DNA from 2 places in the Bradyrhizobium sp. SZCCHNR1051 genome. Region 2 is predicted to be linked to the other one. Evidence: predicted binding sites of a transcription regulator. Region 2 holds the regulator's gene; the other holds the start of a gene.

Region 1 (8,814 bases), on a different contig from region 2:
GGCGCGCAGCAGCGCCACGCCGCCGCCGGGGACGATGCCTTCCTGCACCGCAGCGCGGGTCGCGTTGAGGGCGTCCTCGACGCGGTCCTTCTTCTCCTTGACCTCGATCTCGGTCGCGCCGCCGACGCGGATCACCGCGACGCCGCCGGCGAGCTTGGCCAGACGCTCCTGCAGCTTCTCGCGGTCGTAGTCCGAGGTGGTCTCCTCGATCTGCGCCTTGATCTGGCCGACGCGCGCCTCGATGTCGGCCTTCTTGCCGGCGCCGTTGACGATCGTGGTGTTCTCCTTGTCGATCACGACCTTCTTGGCGCGGCCGAGCATCTTCACCGTGACGTTCTCGAGCTTCATGCCGAGGTCTTCCGAGATCAGCTGACCGCCGGTCAGAATCGCGATGTCCTCGAGCATCGCCTTGCGGCGATCACCGAAGCCCGGCGCCTTGACGGCGGCGACCTTCAGGCCGCCGCGCAGGCGGTTGACGACCAGGGTCGCCAGCGCCTCGCCCTCGACGTCCTCGGCGATGATCAGCAGCGGGCGGCCCGACTGCACCACGGCTTCGAGCACCGGCAGCATGGCCTGCAGGCCCGACAGCTTCTTCTCGTGCAAGAGCACGTAGACGTCGTCGAGCTCGGCGGTCATCTTCTCGGCATTGGTGACGAAGTAGGGCGAGAGATAGCCGCGGTCGAACTTCATGCCTTCGACGATGTCGACCTCGGTATCGAGCGACTTGTTCTCCTCGACCGTGATGACGCCCTCGTTGCCGACCTTCTGCATCGCCTGGGCGATCATCTTGCCGATCGCGGCGTCGCCATTGGCGGAGATGGTGCCGACCTGGGCGACCTCGGAGGACGAGGCGACCGGCTTGGCGCGCTTCTCGATGTCCTTGATCACGGCGGCCACCGCGATGTCGATGCCGCGCTTGAGATCCATCGGGTTCATGCCGGCGGCAACCGCCTTGGCGCCCTCGCGCACGATGGCCTGGGCCAGCACGGTCGCGGTGGTGGTGCCGTCACCGGCGGTGTCGTTGGTCTTGGAGGCGACCTCGCGCAGCATCTGCGCGCCCATGTTCTCGAACTTGTCCTCCAGCTCGATCTCCTTGGCGACGGTGACGCCGTCCTTGGTGATGCGCGGAGCGCCGAAGCTCTTCTCGATGACGACGTTGCGGCCCTTCGGGCCGAGCGTCACCTTGACGGCGTTGGCGAGAATGTCGACGCCGCGCAGCATGCGGTCGCGTGCGTCGCCGGCGAATTTGACGTCCTTGGCTGCCATTTCAAAATTCTCCTGGAGTAGACCTCGACGGCGAGGGGCGTGATCGCCCGTCTGTCGCCGGAACGAGGTTGCAGAGCATTTTCGCCCGGGGCGGCTGATCGCCGCCCCCGGCAGGTCGGGATCAGGCGACGACGCCCATGATGTCGGACTCCTTCATGATCAGGAGCTCCTCGCCGTCCAGCTTGACCTCGGTTCCGGACCACTTGCCGAACAACACGCGGTCGCCGACCTTGACGTCGATCGGGATCAGCTTGCCGCTCTCATCACGGCCGCCCGGGCCGACGGCGACGACTTCGCCCTGCGAGGGCTTTTCCTTGGCGCTGTCGGGAATGATGATGCCGCCCTTGGTCTTCTCTTCGGCGTCGATGCGCTTAACCACGACGCGGTCGTGCAGGGGACGAAACTTCGATTTGGCCATGACGGATCCCTTTTGGGGTGCTTGGATAAGTTGTTGCTGTCGGAGGAAATCTGAATGCGGCCACATTTGACGCCCACTTGGCGCCAACTGGCTCGCAGCCTTAGCAATCGCGCCCTCCGAGTGCTAAAGACCGCTCGGGGAAATATGGCTTGCGGCTGTTCCTGTCAAGCAACGGCCGGCAGTTAAGCCGTTCTTGAGGCTGTTAGGGGATGTTGTCCCGGGCCAGACATGTTAGTGGAGCGGCGTCGTCATCCGACGTCATTGCTCTGACGAGCGTTTTGGGTTTGGTTGCCGGACGGGGCAGCCACGATCTTGTTCCTAAGGGGATGCCATGACGAGTTCACGGTGCGCGCGGCCGGTTGCCAATCTCGCGATCGCGTCGGCGCTCACGATGCTTCTGGGAGCGTGCACGGGCTTCAGCCTGTCGCCGTCGCCCCCCATGCAGACCGAGGCGCCGGTCGAGCCCGAGGTTCCGGCGACGATCCGCCCCGAGGATCTCGTCGGCAAATGGGGCCTCGCCGCTTACAACAACCCCAACGACCGTCCGCGCACCGAGAAGATGGCGTTGGCGCAGTGCAAACAGCCCTATGTCATCGGGGCGGGCACGTCCGGCGGTGTCGTGATGCATCTGGCCGACCAGGCGACCCCCCAGGAGCTGCGCCTGAAGGGCTCGGCCAGCGGCAAGAACTATATCGGCCCGGCCGGACCGCCCGGCGGCGAGCAGGACCGCGAGGTCGTCTCCTTTGACGGCCGTGTGCTGATCACCCGCTTCGTCGACAAGGATGCGGCGACCCGTTACCAGACGATGGTCTACGTCCGCTGCGGACCGCGCGCCTGAGATCCGGGCGAAGCCCTCGCGACAAGCCCCGGCCACACCCAAAAGCCAAACGAAAAACGCCGGTGAAAGCGCCGGCGTTTTGCTTGGTGCTGCTCGGTGCCATGCCTGGCCGGCGTGGCCGCCGGTCAGGCAGGACGAGGTCAGTTGAACATCGCGTCGATGTCGTCCTGCGAAGCGTGGCCGACGTCACCTTCCGCCTTCGGGCCGTTCAGCAGCCGGGCGTCGCCCTCGCGGTGGTCGACGATCGGCGGCGTGTGCGCCTTGATGGCGTCGACGCCGCCCCAGATGTCCATCATCACCACGATGTGGTGCTCGATGAACTTCATCGTGGTCATGACCTTGTTGATGCGCTGGCCGGTCAGGTCCTGGAAGTTGCAGGCCTCGAAGATCGAGACCACCCGCTCCTGGATCTCTTCGCTCAGGATCTTCTGCTGGTCGGCCGAGTCCACCTTGGACAGCGCGCTGGCGGCCTGGTCGATCGCCTCCGCGGCTTCGAGGATCTGCTGCGTCGCCTGCTCGGTGCCGCCGACGACCGCGCCGAGCTCGCCGTTGACCTTGGCCATCTCCTCGCCGTTGAAGCTCTTGGCATGGAGGGTCGCGATCTCGCCCTTGGTGCGGTTGATCGCGTCGTGGATCAGGTCGAGCTCGACCTTGAGCTTTTCGCACTGCTCGATCTGGGCACGATAGGTCTCGAGCAGCGCGCGCGCTTCGGCGACCTCGCGTGCGGCGGACTCTTCGATGGCGGCGTTCGCCGTGTTGCTGCCGCCGCTGCGGATCGCATTGGCCATCTGGGAGCGGATCGCGCGGAGCTCGTCCATGATTTCCTTGTGGTTGGGGCCGATCTCGCCGCCTACGAATTCAGGCTCCGGCATATGGCCGACGATTGCTTCTTCGATACGGAAACGCTTGCGAACCGCCATGATAGTATCCCTGACCTTTTGCTCGGATCAGTTCTACGCAGAGGCTATTTAACATCGCGTTCACGCCAGGAACCGCCGTTGAGCAACGCTGGCGTGCATCGTGCGTCAACGATTAACCATGCGCCAGCGGCCTTCACGCAAAATAAACGCTAGCGATCAAAACCGCCGCGGTGTGCAGCGATGGTGAATCCCGGCGCCTCCTGCGTTTACCAAAGCGATCGGGTTTTGCTCTTTATTGACGATACGCGGCGGCGCATTTGCCTCGCGCGATGAACAGTCTTCAGACGAAACAGTACAGAGTACGTCGATGTTCAAATCAGTATCCGCAGCGCTGCTGGCCGGCGCATGCGTTTTCCATGCAGGTCTGGGCCGCGCCGCGGCCCAGGGATTTCAGCAGCCGACCGTGATCTATAGCGGCCCGCCGCAGCAGTCCGCGCCGGTGCGCACCGCCTATGTCGAACGCTCGCGCATGGGTGGCGGCTTCATCGAATTCCTGTTCGGGGATCCGCAAGGCGGCCGCGGCGCGCCTCCGCCGGGACAGCCGATGTACCAGCAGCAGCCGTCCTACTACGAGCCGCAGCGGCTGGCGCCGGGCATGGTCCCGCAGCAGGGATTGCCGGATGAGGAGGCCTATGAGCAGACGCAGCGGCCACTCGATCCGAAATACGAGAAACAGATCGTTGACTATGACGGCAAAGAACGGCCGGGCACGATCGTCATCGATACGCCGAACAAGTTCCTCTATCTGGTCCAGGGCGAGGGCAGGGCGCTCCGCTATGGCATCGGCGTCGGCCGCCCCGGCTTCACCTGGTCGGGCGTGAAGACGATCTCGGCCAAGCGTGAATGGCCGGACTGGACGCCGCCGCCGGAAATGCTCGCGCGCCGGCCCGACCTGCCGCGGCACATGGAGGGCGGACCACAGAACCCGCTCGGCGCACGCGCGATGTATCTCGGCTCGTCGCTGTATCGGATCCACGGTTCGAACGAGCCATGGACGATCGGCACCAACGTCTCGTCAGGATGTATCCGGATGCGCAACGAGGACGTCATCGACCTCTATGGCCGCGTGAACGTCGGTGCCCGGGTCATCGTGCTCTGACGACCGCCGCTGCACGACATCCGCAACTGAAAAAGGCCGCCCGTGGAGGGCGGCCTTTGCATTCTTGAGTTGGCTGCGACCCGGGAGCTTCACGCGTAGTCGCTGCCACCGTCGTCGTCGCCATAGCCGTCATCGGCATCGAAGTCGGCCGCGTCGCTGTCATTGCCGCTGTCGTCATGGCTCGCCTGGTCGAACAGGCCGGCCCGGCCGCCGTCGCCGCCCGGGCGGCCGATGTCGTCGAGACCGGCGTCGCGCGCCAGCGAGCCGCCGGACTGGTCGCCGCTCCACGGGCTGGCACCGCCGCCCCGCTCCTCGATGATCGTGGTGTCACCGAACGCCTGATGCGACCCGCCGCCCATCATCGAGCGGATGCCGCCGAGCAGCAGCGAGCCGCCGACCATGCCGGCCGCCGCGGCCGCCGCCGTGCCGAGGAACGAGCCGCCTCCCCCGCCGAACATGCCGCCGCGCGGCTGGCCGAAGCCGCCCTGGTCATAGGAGCTGGGCTGGCCGGGATAGCCGGGTTGGCCCTGGTAGCCCGGGGGTATCGCCTGGCCGCTGTTCCAGACCGGGCGGCTCTGCGACGGCGGCGGCACGTTGGGGACCGAACCGCGGCTGCCCGAGCCGAAGATGCTGTCGCGCATCGAATCGAGGAAGCCGCCGGACTGGCCCTGCGGGGCCTGGGCGTGCTGCAGCTCCTCGATGCGGGCGTTGGCGCGCTTCAGGGCCTCGTCCTGCACCAGCACCGTCTGCACCAGCGCATAGACGGCATTGGGAGCCCGCTGCAGCGCCTGGGCGATGGCGGCGGCAGCCTCCGGATCACGCGGTGCACTCTCCAACGTGGCAAGCCGGTCGAACAGATCGTCGATGAGTTGGCGTTCTTGCGGTGTCATGTCGTTCTCCTGCCGCTTGCCTTGTTCCGGCCAAGCGCGGCCAAGATTTAGGGGGACTTTGTGGCCCGGCCAGCCGGGGCGCGGATTAAATTTCCGTATGCGACAAAGCGTCTTTGCACTTGCGAGGCGTTTCGGAAGCCGAAGGCGGACGGCATGCCTGTCTCCCTCCCACTTCGAACGCCGCCGCGCCGGGTTTTGTTCGCCGGGGCACGCGAAACATCCATCAGCCGAGCGTCACCTTGCGGCGCTCCAACAGGCCCGGAAAATGCTCGCCGGCAAGATAGGCGTGCTCATGCTCGCGCTGCACCGTCAGCGGATCGAGCTCGATGAGGACGTCATCGACGAAACCGGGGTGGCACATCACCAGCCCATGCTCGGGCAACTCGTCGAGGAAGCCATCCATCAAAGCTCCGAAGTCGGAGGCCTTGGTGAAGTCGTAGGCGCCCGCGAAGCCGGGATTGAAGGCGATCTCGGCCCGCCTGGCCTGACGGCGGAATTGCGCGCTGAGCACGTCCAGCAGCAGCGCTTTCGGTGCCGCCAGCCGCTGCATCAGGGGCAGATTGCGGCCGCCCTGGCGCACCCAGGCCGTGGGCGCAGTTTCCTTGACGGCGGCGAGAAAGCCCTCGCGCACCTGCGGATAGAGCTGGGCATGCTGGTGGCCGTCGACGAAATCGGGGGCGCGACCGAACAAATCGCCGAACGCCGCAAGCTGAACCAGGACCTCGGCACGGATCATCTCGGGATCGAGCCGACGGGTCAGTCCGGCGCGCAGCAGCTTCGGGAAGGGCAGGAACATGCCGCCTTCCGAGGGACGGAAATGCATCGTCAGGGGCCGAAACGGCGCGGTCAGCGTGACGTGCAGGCCGATGGCGCAACGCGGGCTGTCGGACGCGACCTTGGTCAGCTCCGTCACCTCGTCGCGCCCGATCGCGGCGCCCACGGTCATCACCGAGGTTGCGTTCAGCCGACCGCGCGCGATCAGGTCTCGGATGGCGCTGTTAACCCCGGGGCTGATGCCATAGTCATCGGCGCACAGCCAGATGCGCCGGTGCGGCGTCGCGCTCATTCGGCGGCGTTCCTCTCGGCGCCGTCGCTGCGCGCATCGAGCGCTGCACGCTTCTCGCTGTGCTCGGCGACGAAGTAGATCGGACGCGCTTTCAGCTCGGACAGGATCTTGCCGATATACTCGCCCATGATGCCGATCATGATCAGTTGCACGCCGCCGATCGTCATCAGGCCGACCATCAGCGAGGGATAGCCGGGCACCGACTTGCCGGTGGCTAAAGTCTCCCACAGGATCGAGAGGCCGAACAGAAAGGCCGCCGAGGCGAGCAGGATTCCGAGCAGGCTGGCGAACCGCAGCGGGGCGACCGAGAACGAGGTCAGGCCTTCGATCGACAGGCCAAGCAGGCTGGTCAGGTTGAAGGCCGTCACGCCATGGGCACGCGCGGCAGGCTCGTAGTCGACGCGGATCTGGCGGAAGCCGATCCAGCTCGCGAGTCCCTTGAAGAAGCGGTTGCGCTCGGGCAATTGCCGCAGCGCCGCCACCGCGCGCGGCGACAGCAGCCGGAAGTCGCCGGCATCCTCCGGGATCTTCTGCCGCGCGCCCCAGTTGATGAGCGCGTAGAAGCCGTGCACGGCGACGCGGCGCAGGAACGGCTCGTTGTCGCGATGCGCCTTGGCGGTATAGACGACGTCATAGCCGTCCTTGATCCAGTGCGTGACGAGCTGCTCGACCAGGGCCGGCGGATGCTGGCCATCGCCGTCCATGAACAGCACGGCGCCGCGCCGGGCATGATCGAGGCCGGCCATCAGCGCGGCCTCCTTGCCGAAATTGCGCGACAGCGAGACGACCTGGATGTCGAGCGCATCGGCCTGCAAGGTGCGCGCAATCGCGAGCGTATTGTCGCGGCTGCCATCGTCGACATAGACGAGCTCGCAGGCGAGACCGAAGCGCTGGCGCAGCGTACGGGCGAGATTATTCAGCCGCTCGTGCAGCGCCGTCAGTCCCGCGCCCTCGTTGTAGACGGGGATAACGATCGACAATCCCTGCGACGCGGCGTCGGCCGCAGTCGTGGTCAGATCCGACACGTCAGTTCCCAGCATTGCTCAGCGTCCTCGTTCTGCTACCAACATATGGTAGCTGCGCTCGCCTGTCGCTACGATGAACGGCGATTTATGATCGCAGGAAGGCCTCGAGGCGAGCAAACAGCGGATTTTCGCGGTCGAGCACATAGTCGAGCGAGGCGACCGAGACGGTCTCGGCGCCATGCGCGCGCAGAAAGCTGCCGAGCGCGTAGATCTGCGCCGGCGGGCAGTGCAGGGTGAGCATGCCGGACGAGGTCGGGCCGCCGAACGGCGCCACGACGCCGAAGCGGTTGTGCGCCTCGGTCAGCATTGCTGCGTCGCACCCTTTGAAGCGGGTGCGGACCTCGCGGTATTTGCTGGCGCGGGCGCGGGCATGGATGTGGTCGAGAATGATCCGGGCGCTCTCGCGCGGCCCCTCCGACCAGTCGGCGTCGCGGGAGGCGACCAGATTGGCCTGGCTGCGCAGGATCACGCCGTCGTCCAGCACCTTCAGCCCGTTGGCGGCGAGCGTCGAGCCGGTGCTGGTGATGTCGACGATGAGCTCGGCGGTGCCGACCGCCGGCGCGCCCTCGGTGGCGCCGGCGCTCTCGACGATGCGGTAATCGACGATGCCATGGGCGGCGAAGAAGCTGCGCGTCAGGTTGATGTACTTGGTGGCGACGCGCATGCGGCGATTGTGCTGGGCGCGAAAGCCGGTGGTGACGTCATCGAGATCGGCCATGGTGCGGACGTCGATCCAGGCCTGCGGCACGGCGACGACGACGTTGGCGCCGCCGAAGCCGAGCGTATCGATCAGCAGCACGCGCTTGTCGGCATCGGTGATGCTCTCGCGCACAAGATCCTCGCCGGTGACGCCGAGATGCACGGTGCCGCGCGCCAGTTGCGAGGCGATTTCACTCGCAGAGAGATAGGCGATCTCGACATTGTCGAGACCTGCGATGGTGCCGCGATAGTCGCGCGCGCCGCCGGGCTTGGACAGGTTCAGCCCGGCGCGGCCGAAGAAGGCCTCGGCATTCTCCTGCAGACGTCCCTTGGAGGGAACGGCGAGGACGAGGGGGCCGCTCATGATGCTCTCCCGCGCGGGGACTTGCCGACGGCGCTGCTCTGGGCCAGGCGCTCGATCCAGATCGAGAAGCCGACGGCCGGAATCGACTCGGCGGCGCCAAGCTGGCTCAGCAGGCCGTCATAACGGCCGCCGGCGACCAGTGGCTCGTCGCCATTGCCCGGATGATGCAGTTCGAACTCGAAACCGGTGTAGTAGTCGAGGCCGCGGCCGAACGACGTGGCGAAGCGCA
Region 2 (8,814 bases):
CTGCAGCAGGCGCTCGATCCGCGCCATCGCGCTGGTGAAATCCTTGTCCGGTCCGGCCCAGCGCGCCGAATAGATCCCCGGCGCCCCATCGAGCGCATGAACCACGATACCGGAATCGTCGGCAAAGGCAGGAAGCTGCGCTGCTCTGGCCGCGGCGACCGCCTTGATGCGGGCGTTGGCCTGGAAGGTCTCGCCGGTCTCGTCCGGCTCGTCCAGGCCGAGATCGCCGGCCGACACCGCCTCGACGCCATGGGGGGCGAGCAGCTCGCGCATCTCGGCAAGCTTGCCGGGATTGTGGGTCGCGATGACGAGGCGCCCGGTGAGCTTGCGATGACCGCTACTCACGCGACCGCCATCTTCTGCAGGTCGACCAGTCGCGCCACGCCCTTGCGGGCCAGTGCCATCAGCGCCAGGAGCTCGGCCTCGGTGAACGGCGTCTTCTCCGCCGTGCCCTGCACCTCGATGATGCGGCCGTCGCCGGTCATGACGAAATTGGCGTCGGTCTCCGCCTCGGAATCCTCGGCGTAGTCGAGATCCAGCACCGGCGTGCCGTTGTAGATGCCGCAGGAGATCGCGGCGACGTTGGCGCGCAGCACCTCGGTCTTGATCATGTTGCGCGACTTCATCCACTTGATGCAGTCGGCCAGCGCCACCCAGGCGCCGGTGATCGACGCCGTGCGCGTGCCGCCGTCGGCCTGCAGCACGTCGCAATCGACCGTGATCTGGCGCTCGCCGAGCGCTTCCAGGTCGATCGCGGTGCGCAGCGAGCGGCCGATCAGACGCTGGATCTCGACGGTGCGACCGGTCTGCTTGCCGGCGGAGGCCTCGCGCCGGGTCCGTTCCAGCGTGGCGCGCGGCAGCATGCCGTATTCAGCCGTGATCCAGCCGCGCCCCTGGCCCTTGAGCCAGGGCGGCAGCCGGTCCTCCAGCGTGGCGGTGACCAGCACATGGGTGTCGCCGAACTTCACCAGGCAGGAGCCCTCGGCGTATTTGACGACGCCGCGTTCCAGGCTCACGGCCCGCAGTTCATCCGGTGCACGGCGGCTCGGCCGCATGATTCTCTCCGTGAAAGCGCGCGAAAGACCGACTTTGACCGGCCTTGTAGGAGCCGCGACCGGCAGCGGCAAGGGCTTATCAAGGGATTATCATGGCCTCGTCGCGCCCGAGAGCACGCGACGACCGGCTTGCCACCGAGCCGCCGCATGGACACATTATAGGCAGCTGCGAGGAGAGCATCTGGTGGCCCACCACGATCCGATCAACCTGATGACACCGCCGGCCGGTCTGGCGCAGCTCAACGAGCGCTCGCGCGAGATCTTCCGGCAGATCGTCGAAAGCTATCTGGCGACCGGCGAGCCGGTCGGCTCGCGCAACATTTCGCGGCTGATCGCGGTTCCGCTGTCGCCGGCCTCGGTGCGCAACGTCATGGCCGATCTCGAGCAGCTCGGCCTGATCTACGCGCCGCACACCTCGGCCGGCCGGCTGCCGACCGAGGCCGGCCTGCGTTTCTTCGTGGACGCCCTGATGCAGGTCGGCGACATGACCGAGGCTGAGCAGCAATCGATCCAGAGCCAGCTCGCCGCGGTCGGGCGGGCGCAATCGGTCGAGGCCGCTCTGGACGAGGCGCTGACCCGGCTGTCGGGTCTGACCCGTGCCGCTGCCGTGGTGCTGACCGCAAAATCCAACACTCGGCTGAAGCACATCGAGTTCGTGCGGCTCGAGCCCGAGCGTGCGCTGGTCGTGCTGGTGGGCGAGGACGGGCAGGTCGAGAACCGGGTTCTGGTTCTGCCGCCGGGCGTGCCGTCCTCGGCGCTGACCGAGGCGTCGAATTTCCTCAATGCCCGCATCAGAGGCCGGACGCTGGCGGAAGCACGGCTCGAGCTCGAGACGGCGCTGGCGCATGATCGCGCCGAGCTCGACCTGCTGACGCAGAAGGTGATCGCCGCCGGTGTCGCGAGCTGGTCCGGAGGGGACAGCGACGAGCGGCAGCTCATCGTGCGCGGCCACGCCAACCTGCTCGAGGACCTGCATGCGCTCGAAGATCTCGAGCGCGTGCGGCGGCTGTTCGACGATCTCGAGACCAAGCGCGGCGTCGTCGATCTGCTTGGACGGGCAGAGAACGCGGAAGGTGTCCGCATCTTCATCGGCTCGGAGAACAAGCTGTTCTCGCTGTCGGGCTCGTCGACGATCGTCTCGCCCTATTCCGACGCCACGGGTCGCATCGTCGGCGTACTCGGCGTCATCGGTCCGACCCGGCTCAACTATGCCCGGGTGATCCCGACGGTCGATTATGCCGCGCGTCTGGTCAGCCGGCTGCTGGGTGGCTGACGCGTGGCATGGTTAACCCGCGGACAGCGCCTCCGGGCGCGATGGTCAGGCTGCGCTTGATTTTCGACGCTCAAAGCACGATATCCCGCCCCATACCCCCAAAACCCGTCAGCCGAACTTGCGAGTCTGTCCATGACCGATCCCGACCTGCACAAGAATGATCCGGAAAACCCGGCGCAGGCCAGCGACCCCGTCGTCTCCAAGCCCTACATCATGCCCGACGATCCTGAGACCGGCTCGGCCGAGGCCCTTGCCAAGGAGGCGGCCGACGCGCGCGACAAGATGCTGCGCACGCTGGCGGAGATGGAGAACCTGCGCAAGCGGACGGCCCGTGAAGTCGCCGATGCACGCATGTACGGCATCACCGGTTTCGCGCGCGACGTGCTCGACATCGCCGACAATCTGCAGCGCGCGCTCGATGCCGTGCCGGCCGAGACCCGCGCCAATGCCGATGCAGGCCTCAAATCGTTGATCGAGGGCGTCGAGCTCACCGAGCGCTCGCTGCTCAACACGCTGGAGAAGAACGGCGTCAAGAAGTTCGATCCGACGGGAGAGAAGTTCGACCCCAACTTCCAGCAGGCGATGTACGAGGTCCCGGATTCGTCGGTGCCGTCGGGCACCGTGGTGCAGGTCGTGCAGGCCGGCTTCATGATCGGCGAGCGCATCCTGCGTCCCGCGCTGGTCGGCGTGTCCAAGGGTGGCGCGAAGGCGGCGCCCGCGCCGAGCAACGATCAGTCGAACAGCGCCGCGTGACGGTGAGCATAGGCAGGCCTTCTCCTGCCGTCCTATCAGTCCAACGAAGAAGCCACGGGCGGTGATGCCCGTGGCTTCTTGTTTGTCGGCGCGAGTTTGTAGTTCGTGTCGCGGCAAGTGGACCGCGGCCGATGAGACCGCGGCGTCCGGATACCGAGTTGGGCTTAGCCTCTCGGCTGGATGCCGTCGCGGACGGCGCGGAAGCGCGGGAAGGCTACCGACCACTGATCGCGCGGCGCGCTGCCGATGATCCGCAGCGTATTCGGCCCGCCGAAGCGCAGCCATTGCACCACGGTCACCGGCGTATTGTCCTTGCCGCTGGTGGCTTCGAGCCGGGTCTCGTAGGCCGGCTGGCCGTCGATGCGGATCGGTTCGGACATCGTGATGCGCGCTTCGCGGACGCCCGGAATGGTGGTGGCCGCCTGCTGGGCGACACGCGCGCGGTCGCCCGCCTCCGGGGCCACCCCGGCCACGAGCCCGATCACCACGAAGGGCGCGGCTTCGAAGCCCTTGTCCTCTTCGCCGTCGGCCAGGATCAAGGCACCCGGCCCGAGCGTGCGGATGGTCTTGAACCCGGAGAGCTCGGTCACCTTGAACGGCATCATCGCGAGCTGCTCGTCGACGGGAACGTCCTTGCGGACGACGGCGGAGGCGAACATCTGACGCACGGCATCGTCGGTGTAGATCCGGCTCGCGGTCTCCGGGATCTGCACGGCCACGTAGCCGGAGAAGCCGTTGCCGGGCAGGATCATCGAGTAGCGCCGCACCGGCGTGGCGCCATCCCGACCGTTCTCAACCGTGTAGTAGGCGGTGCCGGCGGCGGTCTCGATGCTCTCCGGCTTGACGTTGCCGGTCCCGGCGGGATTGGCGGTAAACGCATTCTTCACCTCGCCATAGGCGGCCGCCGGCAGTTCGGTCAGCAGCACCTTGACGCTCTGGTCCTCGGTTTCGAAGCCGGAAAACGTCTTGGCCTTGGCGAGCCCCACCAGCGGCGCGAGCCCGACGCGGACGCCGGGCGGAAATATGGCTTCGGCGGCCATGGCGGAGTGCAGCAGCGACATCAGCAGGGTAGCCGCGGCGAAGAGTCGAACGATCATCATCAAACATTGCCTCGTTGACCGAGGCCTCGCGCCGAGGCGGTCGGGGGGTCCTCGCCAGCGTGGTCTTCGGCGGCACGCTTTTAGCGGCTTTGCGCCCCCCGCAACAGGCCGGGCGCGCGGTTTTGATCGCCTGCGGCGATCAGCGCGCCCTGCGGGTCGCATTTCCCAGGTCATTTCGCCTCGAAAGGCGGGCTGATGACGGTGCCGTGCTAGCCGCGCTTCAGGATTTCGACGCCATCGACGGTCTGCACCAGCACATAGGGCGCGAGCAGAGCCCTGATCTCGGGGTCGGAACGCGCCCAGTCGCCCCAGTCGCTGTTCTGATTGTCGATCAGGACGACGTCGGGCGGTTGCCTCCGGAAGTCGGCGATGATCCCGGCGCGTTCACGTTCCACATAGGGCGCGAGCCTCTGCGCAGTCTGTGAATCGATGGTTCCGTCTTGTTGCGACCGGCGAACGATTTCCCGAACCCAGAACGCCTCCTGGCGCGAGATCCAGGTGCCATCAAGGGTCCGCACCATGGGGTGCCCGATGACCGCCGCCGCGCTGAGCACGAGCATGCTCGGGCGCGGCCCGAGCCGGGCCACCTGGGCTTCGATCTGCTGGACGTCGACACTACCATTGAACCAGAAGCAGGTCTGCACGAAGAGCACGGCGCCGGCGAGAGCGGTGGCGACACGCGGCCAGCGTCGCGCGTCGCGGCTGGCGTCGATCGCCGACACGGCAAGGCCGGCGGCAAGCAGCGCCAGCGCCACCATCGGATAGGCATGGTAGCCCCAGCCCTTTTGCTGCGCGACGAATGACACCAGGAACCCAAGTGATGCGGCCAATGTGGTGAACGATGCGGCGTCGCGCTCGTGCTGCGTGCGCTGAAGAATGAGGATGATGACTGCTGCAGCCAGCCACAGGCCCATCGGCAGGGTCACGAGGATGGTCGGCACGGGCGCCTTCAGAAGCAGATAGACGTCGCGGACCAGCGGATAGATGACCGTGAAATATTCGGGAAAAAACAGGTAGATGCACGCCGCGTTGATCAGCACCAGTGCCGCGGCGATCCAGTTCTCCAGCGCGAACAGCACGCGCCAGTCGCGCGCCTGAGCCGCGGCGGCGAGTATGCAGAAGCCGACGCTGAAGGCGAAATAAGGCTTGAAGCTCATCGTGAGGCCGGCGCTGAGACCGGCGATGAGCATGGCCGCCGGGGCCACCCGCTCGCGCCTGGCGCGCAGGATGTACACCGCGATCGCCGGCAATATCGTGATCAGGGCCAGATGTTCCCGCTGGCCGAAATCATACATCGGCGCGATCAGAAGCAGGGCGGTCGTCCACGCCGCCAGCCTGCCGTCGGCGAGGCGATGGCGCAGGGCCGATGTCCGCAGCACCAGCCATACCAGCGTCAGGGATGCCGCGGTCAGCACGAAGATCAGGATATTCGTCGCCAGCTCGGGCCTGAGATGGATCGCACGCGCCAGCGCGACGGCCAGCAGATAGACCGACCCAGCCATCGGCGGGTTCGTCTCGAGGATGTCGACGTAGAGCCGCTGTCCATCGAGCATGCGCTCGCTGACGAGGAGCCACCAGCTGACATCGACATTGAGGGGAAGGACGTACCGCAGCCACGCCGCTGCAACCACGATGGCACAGATCAGCAGTCTCGGGAACGTGGCTTGGCCGGCTTCGCGCGCGCGCTGCGGAAAGCCCCAATCGGAGTCGATGACCATGCCTCATTCCCGTCCCAGGAGTGCGGCAGGCTAGGGCCCGTGGGTTAACAACGCATTTCGGTCATTGGGGCAGATCAGCGGTACCGGATTTGTCGCACTTGTCCGCGACCGCACCCTCCTATTTCGCACGGGGCCATTCGACGTGCCGGCAGGTGGATTCGCGCAGTCGCCTCCGGTCCGAGCCGCCGTTTCGCGTCGCCGCCAATTCCGATGAGCCGCTCTGATGTCTCCATGAGGTCGTTCGGCGACGGCCGTGATTTTCGTTGGGTCGAACCCCTGGTCCGGTCCTTGCGGGCCAGTCCCCCCCTCCTATATGACGCTCATCGTCGCAATATCGCGAGCATTTGATCTGAGGGGGTTTTGGATGGGGGCGCCGTCAGGGCCCCACCCAACCTGCCGCAAAAAGAAGGAATATGAGACCATGGGAAAGGTCATCGGGATCGATCTCGGCACCACGAATTCGTGCGTGGCCGTCATGGACGGCAAATCGTCGAAAGTCATCGAGAACGCCGAGGGCATGCGCACGACGCCGTCGATCGTCGCGTTCAGTGACGATGGCGAACGCCTGGTCGGCCAGCCGGCCAAGCGCCAGGCCGTGACCAACCCCGAACGCACCTTCTTCGCGGTCAAGCGACTGATCGGCCGCCGCTACGACGACCCGATGGTCGAGAAGGACAAGAAGCTCGTCCCCTACAAGATCGTCAAAGCCGGCAACGGCGACGCCTGGGTCGAGGCCGACGGCAAGACCTATTCGCCCTCGCAGGTCTCCGCCTTCATCCTGCAGAAGATGAAGGAGACCGCGGAAGCCCATCTCGGCCAGAAGGTCGACCAGGCCGTCATCACCGTCCCCGCCTACTTCAACGACGCCCAGCGCCAGGCCACCAAGGACGCGGGCAAGATCGCGGGCCTTGAGGTTCTGCGCATCATCAACGAGCCGACCGCGGCTGCGCTCGCCTACGGCCTCGACAAGACGAAGGCCGGCACCATCGCCGTGTACGACCTCGGCGGCGGCACCTTCGACGTCTCGATCCTGGAGATCGGCGACGGCGTGTTCGAGGTGAAGTCGACCAACGGCGACACCTTCCTCGGCGGTGAAGACTTCGACATGCGTCTGGTCAGCTACCTCGCCGACGAATTCCAGAAGGAGCAGGGCATCAACCTGCGCAACGACAAGCTCGCCCTGCAGCGCCTCAAGGAAGCTGCCGAGAAGGCCAAGATCGAGCTGTCGTCGACCACGCAGACCGAGATCAACCTGCCCTTCATCACCGCGGACCAGTCCGGTCCGAAGCATCTGACGATGAAGCTGACCCGCGCCAAGTTCGAGGCGCTGGTGGCCGACCTCGTCGAGAAGACCATCGAGCCGTGCCGCAAGGCGCTGAAGGATGCCGGCCTGACCGCCGGCGAGATCGGCGAAGTGGTGCTGGTCGGCGGCATGACCCGCATGCCGAAGATCCAGGAGATGGTGAAGCAGTTCTTCGGCAAGGAGCCGCATAAGGGCGTCAACCCCGACGAGGTGGTGGCGATCGGTGCGGCGATTCAGGCCGGCGTGCTGCAGGGCGACGTCAAGGACGTGCTGCTGCTCGACGTGACGCCGCTGTCCCTCGGCATCGAAACCTTGGGCGGCGTGTTCACCCGCATCATCGACCGCAACACCACGATCCCGACCAAGAAGAGCCAGGTGTTCTCGACCGCCGAGGACAATCAGAACGCGGTCACCATCCGGGTCTTCCAGGGTGAGCGCGAGATGGCGGCCGACAACAAGATGCTCGGTCAGTTCGACCTGATGGGCATTCCGCCGGCCCCGCGCGGCATGCCGCAGATCGAGGTGACGTTCGACATCGACGCGAACGGCATCGTCAACGTCTCGGCCAAGGACAAGGCCACCGGCAAGGAGCAGCAGATCCGCATCCAGGCCTCGGGTGGTCTGTCGGAAGCCGACATCGACAAGATGGTCAAGGACGCCGAGGCCAATGCCGCGGCGGACAAGAAGCGCCGCGAGGCGGTCGACGCCAAGAACCATGCGGACGCGCTGGTGCACTCCACCGAGAAGGCGCTGGCCGAGCATGGCTCGAAGGTCGCCGACACCGAGCGCCGCGCCATCGAGGATGCCGTCAGCGATCTCAAGGAAGCGCTGAAGGGCGACGATGCCGAGGCGATCAAGGCCAAGACCAACACGCTGGCCCAGGCGTCGATGAAGCTCGGCGAGGCCATGTACAAGCAGCAGGCCGAAAGCGACGCGGCCCGCGACGCCGCCAAGGATGACGTGGTCGACGCGGAGTTCACCGAGGTCGACGACGACAAGAAGAAATCTGCTTAACTGAGGCAGAGGCGATGATCATGACCCCCATGCCAAAGAGCGCGCTTCGCTGCTCGTTGGATGGGGGTCATTTTCGTTGGCCTCGGAACGCGCGCGACTGTCGCGCGAGCCGTTCCTGTTGGGCGAAGTTCGGGCGGGTTTGATTGATGTCCACCAAGCGCTGCTACTACGAGACCCTGGAAGTCGAACGCGACGCCGACGAGACCAAGCTCAAGGCCGCCTTCCGCAAGCTGGCCATGAAGTGGCATCCGGACAAGAATCCGGGCGATGCCTCCAGCGAAGTGAAATTCAAGGAAATCAACGAGGCCTACGAGGTGCTGCGCGACGCCGACAAGCGCGCCGCCTACGACCGCTATGGCCACGCCGCCTTCGAGCAGGGCGGCATGGGCGGCGCGCACGGCTTCGGCGCCGGCTTTGCCTCCTCGTTCTCTGACATCTTCGAGGACCTGTTCGGCATGGCCGGGCAGCGACGCGGCGGCACCGGGCGCGAGCGCGGCGCCGATCTGCGCTACAACATGGAAATCACCTTGGAAGAGGCGTTCCAGGGCAAGACGGCGCAGATCGAGATTCCGGTCTCGGTGACCTGCGAATCCTGCTC

The links. The regulator HrcA, encoded in region 2, represses chaperone genes, less so after heat shock. The targets are predictions, from matches to a motif close to GTTAGCACTCNCNNNNNGNGAGTGCTAAC.
Region 1: groES (co-chaperone GroES) is a predicted target of HrcA. The motif match lies at 1,784-1,812, and genes of this name have one in related genera.

What each region holds. Positions count from the first base shown of each region.
Region 1 covers NZ_JAUEYJ010000002.1:32,880-41,693, reverse strand. The annotation lists gene groL (chaperonin GroEL) at 1-1,266, opposite strand, end outside; gene groES (co-chaperone GroES) at 1,388-1,684, opposite strand; gene QW868_RS02170 (hypothetical protein) at 2,016-2,522, shown strand; gene QW868_RS02165 (protein phosphatase CheZ) at 2,663-3,442, opposite strand; gene QW868_RS02160 (L,D-transpeptidase) at 3,750-4,541, shown strand; gene QW868_RS02155 (DUF2076 domain-containing protein) at 4,631-5,431, opposite strand; gene QW868_RS02150 (ChbG/HpnK family deacetylase) at 5,655-6,497, opposite strand; gene QW868_RS02145 (glycosyltransferase family 2 protein) at 6,494-7,537, opposite strand; gene hisG (ATP phosphoribosyltransferase) at 7,608-8,585, opposite strand; gene QW868_RS02135 (ATP phosphoribosyltransferase regulatory subunit) at 8,582-8,814, opposite strand, start outside.
Region 2 covers NZ_JAUEYJ010000006.1:176,581-185,394, forward strand. The annotation lists gene rdgB (RdgB/HAM1 family non-canonical purine NTP pyrophosphatase) at 1-345, opposite strand, end outside; gene rph (ribonuclease PH) at 342-1,055, opposite strand; gene hrcA (heat-inducible transcriptional repressor HrcA) at 1,240-2,328, shown strand; gene grpE (nucleotide exchange factor GrpE) at 2,461-3,081, shown strand; gene QW868_RS09310 (hypothetical protein) at 3,246-4,181, opposite strand; gene QW868_RS09315 (hypothetical protein) at 4,391-5,899, opposite strand; gene dnaK (molecular chaperone DnaK) at 6,321-8,216, shown strand; gene dnaJ (molecular chaperone DnaJ) at 8,363-8,814, shown strand, end outside.